Regions from separate parts of the Streptomyces sp. CA-294286 genome, predicted to be linked through region 1. Evidence: riboswitches for the same ligand, from Rfam matches in the RefSeq annotation. Region 1 holds a riboswitch; the other holds the start of a gene.

The links. A riboswitch is a leader RNA that binds a small molecule or an ion and turns the genes downstream of it on or off. The one in region 1 is predicted to bind glycine.
Region 2: linked by a shared signal. The riboswitch ahead of gcvP (aminomethyl-transferring glycine dehydrogenase) and the one ahead of gcvT (glycine cleavage system aminomethyltransferase GcvT) in region 1 are both predicted to bind glycine.

What each region holds. Positions count from the first base shown of each region.
Region 1 is NZ_CP192005.1:1,359,929-1,363,328, reverse strand. It holds gene gcvT (glycine cleavage system aminomethyltransferase GcvT) at 1-1,115, opposite strand, end outside; glycine riboswitch at 1,151-1,257, opposite strand; glycine riboswitch at 1,258-1,354, opposite strand; gene ACQPZG_RS10625 (AAA family ATPase) at 1,513-2,187, shown strand; gene ACQPZG_RS10620 (enhanced serine sensitivity protein SseB) at 2,548-3,249, shown strand.
Region 2 is NZ_CP192005.1:5,502,367-5,505,766, reverse strand. It holds gene gcvP (aminomethyl-transferring glycine dehydrogenase) at 1-1,899, opposite strand, end outside; glycine riboswitch at 2,099-2,196, opposite strand; gene ACQPZG_RS29045 (PRC-barrel domain-containing protein) at 2,321-2,689, shown strand; gene ACQPZG_RS29040 (DNA polymerase IV) at 3,161-3,400, opposite strand, start outside.

The DNA of each region.
Region 1 (3,400 bases):
TTCTGGCGCTTGTAGAACGGCAGCGCCACGACCTGGTACGGCTCGTGCGTGCCGCGGATGTCGACGCCGACGCCCGTCGTGCCGGGAGCCGCGTGCGCGGCGTCGGCGTACGCCATCGCGATCGGCTTGCCCAGGGTCGGGGAGGGCGCGCCCGAGGTCACCTCGCCGACGACGCGGCCGTCGGCGACGACCTGGTAGCCGGAGCGCGGGACGCGGCGGCCCTCGGCGATCAGGCCCACCAGCTTGCGGGGCGGCGCGGACTCGGCCCGCTCGGCGGCAGCCTCCAGGGCGTCGCGGCCGACGAAGTCGCCGTCCTTCTCGAACTTGACGACCCGGCCGAGGCCCGCGTCGAAGGGGGTGAGCTTCGTCGTGAGCTCGTTGCCGTACAGCGGCATGCCCGCCTCCAGGCGCAGTGTGTCGCGGCAGGAGAGACCGCAGGGGATCAGGCCGACGCCCGCACCCGCCTCGGTCAGCGCCCGCCAGAGCTTCTCCGCGTGCTGCGGCTCGACGAACAACTCGAAGCCGTCCTCGCCGGTGTAGCCCGTACGGGCGATCAGCGCGGGGACGCCGGCCACGGTGCCGGGAAGGCCCGCGTAGTACTTGAGGCCGTCCAGGTCGGCGTCGGTGACGGACTTCAGGATGCCGGAGGACTCGGGGCCCTGAACGGCGAGCAGGGCGTACGCGTCGCGGTCGTCCCGTACGACGGCGTCGAAGCCCTCGGCGCGGGCCGTCAGGGCGTCCAGCACGACCTGGGCGTTGCCGGCGTTGGCGACGACCATGTACTCGGCGTCGGCGAGGCGGTAGACGATCAGGTCGTCGAGGATGCCGCCGTCCTCCTGGCAGATCATCGTGTACCGGGCGCGGCCGGGGCCCACGGTGCCGATGTTGCCGACGAGGGCGAAGTTCAGCAGGTCGACGGCCTGCGGACCGGTCACCGTGATCTCGCCCATGTGGGACAGGTCGAAGAGCCCGGCCTGCGTACGGACGGCGTTGTGCTCGTCGCGCTCCGAGGCGTACCGCAGCGGCATGTCCCAGCCCGCGAAGTCGGTCATGGTCGCACCGAGAGAGCGGTGCAGGGCGTCGAGGGCGGTCTTGCGAGGGGCAGCGGTGCTCATGAGGAAAGACTCCCAGGGCATGACGACGAGGACTGTCCTCCCCATCTGTCATCGGAACCTGAGAGGTTCGCCGCCGCATCCGCATGCGTCCGGCTTGCACCTTGGGTGGGGCCGCCCGGGGCGGCCCGCTTTTCAGATCTGCCTCGCCCGCGCGGTACGGGGCCTGAGAGATTCAAGGGAGGAGCTTGCTCCTTCGGCGTCCGGGGCACTGCTGCCCCGAACTCTCCCGCGCGGGTTCATTCGGCCGTTGTGAAGTTGGGTGATGCGCAGGGGGTGCCTGGCGCGCACATCATTGCACGCCCCCCCACGTCGGCAAATCGCTTGTCCCGTATTGCCTTTTCTTTACACTTCTTGGGCAAGGGTGAGGGTGTACCCGGCAGGGGGAGGGGTGAGGGCGTTGCAGCAGTCCAGCGGTCTGGCATGCGGGGTCGCCACGGCGGGGGTGGAGGCCGGCCTGCCGGCGGGCGCGAGGACGGTACGGCCGGGCCCGGCTCCGGTGGTCCGCGACCTCAGGGAACGGTCGGGGCGCAGCCCGCGCCGACTGATGTTCACGACCGGTGACGTGGTGGTGGTGTCCGGGCTGCCCGGCAGCGGCAAGTCCACGCTGATCCGGCGCGCGGCGACCGGGGTGCGGACGATCGACTCGCAGGACGTGCGGGAGCGCTGGGCCGAGCGGGTGCCGGACCGGCTTCCGTACGCCCTCTACCGGCCGCTGGTGCGGCTCGCGCACTACGCGGGGCTGCGGAGCGTGCTGCGCTCCGGGGCGAGCGTCGTCGTGCACGACTGCGGCACACAGGCATGGGTACGGCGGTGGCTGGCGCGCGAGGCGCGGCGGCGGGGCCGCGGGCTGCGCCTGGTCCTGCTGGACGTGGCGCCGGAGGTGGCCAGGGACGGACAGCGGGAGCGCGGACGCGGAGTGTCCGGCTACGCCTTCGCCCGGCACCGCAAGGCCGTCGGCACCCTGGTGCGCGACGCGGAGAACGAACGGCTGCCCGCGGGATGCGCCTCGGCGGTACTGCTCGACCGGGAGGCGGCGGCGGCCCTGCGGGAGATCGGCTTCGAGGGGGCCTGAGGGGTACGGGGACGGGGGCGGCCGGACCCCGGCTAGGCTCGTTCGCGCAGCGTGGGAGCGGGTGGAAGCCGAGAAGGGGAACGGTCCGTGGAGATACCGGAGACGAACGGCGCGTACGACGGAGCGGGGCCGGGCCCGTACGGCACCCCGGGTCCGTACGGCGTGCCGGAGGCGGGCGGCACATCGGGCCCGTACGGCGTGCAGGAGGCGGACGGCACGCAGGGCCCGTACGGCGCACCCGACCCGTACGGCGTGCAGGAGACGGGCGGAGCGCAGGGCGCGTACGGCACGCCGGGGCCGGGCGGGGCGCAGGGCGGGCCCCCCGCGGATGCCGACTGGCCCGGCAACGAGCTCGAAGAGGTGCTCGTCGCCTCCCTGGGCAGTCCCGCCGCCGGCCCCCGCATCGTCGAGGTCCTCGCCCGCAGCTCCCTGTGGGTTCCGCTGCCCAACGGCGGCGGCCCCGACAGCGGACCCCTCGACCTGCCCACCACGGAACTCGACGGCCAGGCGTACGTCCCCGTCTTCAGCTCCGAGCAGCAGTTCCGCCGCGTCGCCGGCCCCCGCATGCCGTTCGCGGTCGCGCCCGCCGTGCAGTTCGCCCGGGGGCTGCCGCCGCAGCTGGGCATCGTGGTGAACCCCGAGGGCGCCGTCGGCGTGCCGCTGCCGCCGCCCGCCGTGGCCGAACTGTGCAGGGCGGGACGTACGCCGCTGGACGGGCCGGCCACCGGGGGCCGGGTGCGGCTCTTCGAACCGGACTGGCAGGACGAACCGGTCGACTTCCTGGCCGCCGCGGCAGGCGAGTTCCAGCAGAGCGGCACCGTGGTGACCGCGCGCCGGACGCTCGCCAGCGTCGAGGGCGGGGATCCGGAGCTGTTCGTCGGCGTACAGCTCTCGTCGTGGGAGGCGGCGGACCGCAACGCGCCGATGGACGCGCTGGGCCGGGCGCTGGGACGCGAGTCCGTGCAGTGGCCGGTGCACCTGCTGCTGCTCGACATGGCGCAGGACCCGGTGGCCGACTGGATGCTGGAGCGGGTGCGGCCCTTCTACCAGAGGGAGAACTGAGCCGGGACCGCAGCTGCGGCCGCCCGGCGCGCGAGGAGGGCCGACGCGGCTCGGGGGAGTGCCGAGCCCGGCCCGCGGGGAGCGTGCGCCCGGCTCGGGGGAGCGCGTGTCCGACCGGGAAGGCCCCGGGCCCGCCGTACGGGAGCACCGT
Region 2 (3,400 bases), 4.1 Mb from region 1:
GACGTCGACCTCGCCGTCGTCGGCGGTCTTCACCACGACGACCTTCATCCCGGCCATGACCGCGCTCGCCGCGTTCGTGCCGTGCGCGGAGGACGGGATCAGACAGACCGTGCGCTGCTCGTCACCGTTGGCGCGGTGGTACGCCCGTACGGCCAACAGCCCGGCGAGCTCGCCCTGCGACCCGGCGTTGGGCTGGATGGACACCGCGTCGTAGCCGGTGACCTCCGCCAGACGCTCCTCCAGCTCACGGATGAGGGTGAGGTAGCCGGCGGCCTGCTCGACCGGCGCGAAGGGGTGCATCTGCCCGAACTCGGGCCAGGTCACCGGCTCCATCTCGGTGGTCGCGTTCAGCTTCATGGTGCAGGAGCCGAGCGGGATCATGCCGCGGTCCAACGCGTAGTCGCGGTCGGCGAGCCTGCGCAGGTACCGCAGCATGGCCGTCTCGGAACGGTGCTGGTGGAAGACCGGGTGGGCCATGAACTCGTCGGTGCGCAGCAGGCCCTCGGGCAGCGCCTCGCCGACGGTGCCGTCCAGCGCCTCGATGTCGCCCTCGACACCGAACGCGGCCCAGACCGCCGCCACTTGGGCGCGCGCGGTGGTCTCGTCGCAAGCCACGGACACCAGGTCCTGGTCCACGAGCCGTACGTTCACGCCGTGATCGCGGGCGGCGGCCACCACGTCGGCGGCCCGGCCCGGCACCCGTACGGTCAGCGTGTCGAAGTACTGTCCGTGCACGACGTCCACGCCGCCCGCACGCAGTCCCTCGGCCAGGATCGACGCGTAGCGGTGCGTGCGCCGCGCGATCCCCTTGAGTCCTTCCGGACCGTGATAGACGGCGTACATCCCTGCCATCACGGCGAGCAGCACCTGCGCCGTACAGATGTTGCTCGTCGCCTTCTCACGACGGATGTGCTGCTCACGGGTCTGCAGAGCCAGCCGGTACGCCTTGTTGCCGTCCGCGTCCACGGACACGCCCACGAGGCGGCCGGGCAGGCTGCGTGCGAACTTCTCCCGTACGGCCATGAACCCCGCGTGCGGACCACCGAAGCCCATGGGGACACCGAACCGCTGCGTCGTACCGACGGCGATGTCCGCGCCCAGCTCACCGGGTGACGTCAGCAGGGTGAGCGCGAGCAGGTCGGCGGCAACGGTCACGACGGCACCCAGCCCGTGCGCCTGCTCGATCACCGGCTTGATGTCGCGGACGGCTCCGGAGGCGCCCGGGTACTGCAGCAGCACACCGAACACGCCGCGCTCGGCCACCTCGGCCGGGATTCCGGCCGTCAGATCGGCGACGACGACCTCCACACCCGTCGGCTCGGCCCGGGTCCGCAGCACGGCGACGGTCTGCGGAAGCGTTTCCGCATCCACCAGGAACACACCGTTCTTGACCTTGCCCACGCGCCGCGCGAGCGACATGGCCTCGGCGGCTGCCGTGCCCTCGTCGAGCAGCGAAGCGCCGGAGGTCGGCAGGCCGGTCAGGTCGGCGACCATGGTCTGGAAGTTGAGCAGCGCCTCCAGCCGGCCCTGCGAGATCTCCGGCTGGTAGGGGGTGTACGCCGTGTACCAGGCCGGGTTCTCCATGACGTTGCGCAGGATCACCGGCGGAGTGAAGGTGCCGTAGTACCCGAGCCCGATCATCGGGGCGAGGACCTGGTTCCGGTCGGCGAGGGTGCGCAGCTCCGCCAGCACCTCGGCTTCGGTGCGCGCGTCGGGCAGCCCCAGCGCGTCGGCGTTCTGGATGGCGTCCGGCACCGCGGCGTCGGTCAGCTCGTCCAGCGATCCGTAACCGACCTGCGCAAGCATTTTGGCCTGCGCCTCGCCGTCGGGTCCGATGTGACGCTGCTCGAAGGGGATGCCACGTTCGAGCTCTTCGAGCGAAATACGGTTGGCGGTCATCTGCGGAAGGCCTCCTGGTCTGACACGACCTGCGAGGGGCACCACGGCACGGGTACCCGGACGGCCTCCCCCTCTGTCATCTCAACCTGAGAGCTTCACCGGAACGTCACGATCGACGCCCCGATTTTCACCGTCGGTGAGGCCGAATCACGCACCGGCGTACGCCGTGCCCGTCACCCGACCTGCTTTCCAGAGTGACCTCGTCCGTGCGGTACAGGGGCCTGAGAGATTCCGGGGAGGAGTTGCTCCTTCGGCGCCTCCGGACATTGCACCGGAGGACTCTCCCGCACGGGGTCAGCAGCCTTCGCCAGCCTACCAGCGCGCCCTCTTCCCGAGTCCTCGAGTGGCCAGGCTCTCAAAACTGCTCTTTCGTAGTGCTTTACGGGGGTTCGAGCAGGAGTGGCGACCAGTTGGAGGGACCGTGCAGACCGACATCGATCCGCGCAGCCTGATCGGCCGCAAGGCACTCGACCGCAACGGCGCCAAGATCGGAACAGTGGACGAGGTCTACCTGGACGACGCCACCGGCGTCCCGGAGTGGGCCGCCGTCCGCACCGGCCTCTTCAGCAGGGACGCCTTCGTCCCCCTGGAACCCAGTGACCTGGTGGGCAACACCCTTCGTATCCCGTACGACAAGGCCCTGATCAAAGACGCCCCCGACTTCGGCGTGGGCCGCCACCTCTCTCCCGAACAGGAGCTCCAGCTCTACCGCCACTACGGCCTCCACACCGCCGCGGCACCCGCACCCCCCGACCAGGACTTCGGCACCCTCGCCAACGAAACCCCCTAATCCGCTGACGGCGCGGCGCCGTCCCACGGCATCCCCCTTGAGCGACGGCCCCCTCCGCCGCCCCCTTGGGCCCCTTGGGCGACGACCCCTACCCCGCCCCCTTTGAGCGACCGCCCCCACGCCAGCCCGCTCGGGCGACGGGGCCGCGCTCGCGCGCCATCCCCTTGAACAACGGCTCGCACGCCGGCCCTCCTGAGCGACGGCCCCCACGCCAACCCGCTTGGAGGACGGGGCCGCGCTCCCACGCGATCCCCTTGAGCGGCAAGGCCCGCCACCCTGCACTGCCCCCTTGGGCGGCGGGGCCGCCCCCGGGGGCGAAACGGGCGGGCAAGAAGGCGGACCTCACGCGGAAGCGTCCCGCTCCCTTACCCCACCCTCAGGCGAACGCCCTGCTCCACCCCGCCACTGCGCCCGTCCCCTTCGCACAGTCCGTCTGCCCCTCCCCGGCGCTCCCCGCAGCGCACCCACCCCTCACCCCTCTCTCCCCACCAACGGCAACGGCTCCCCCACCTCCAACTCCACGTCGTCCACCCGGAAGGTCCGCACCCGCCCCGGCCCCTCCGACCCCGGCTCCTCGAACCTCACCGTCACCCGTCCCACCCCGCTTCCCTGCACCCAGCCCGCCCCGTACACGGCGTGCCGCACGTCCTGCCCCGCGTGCCACCGCCGTTCCGCGACCGCCTCCGGGGTCAGGTCTCCCAGGGCAGCCCC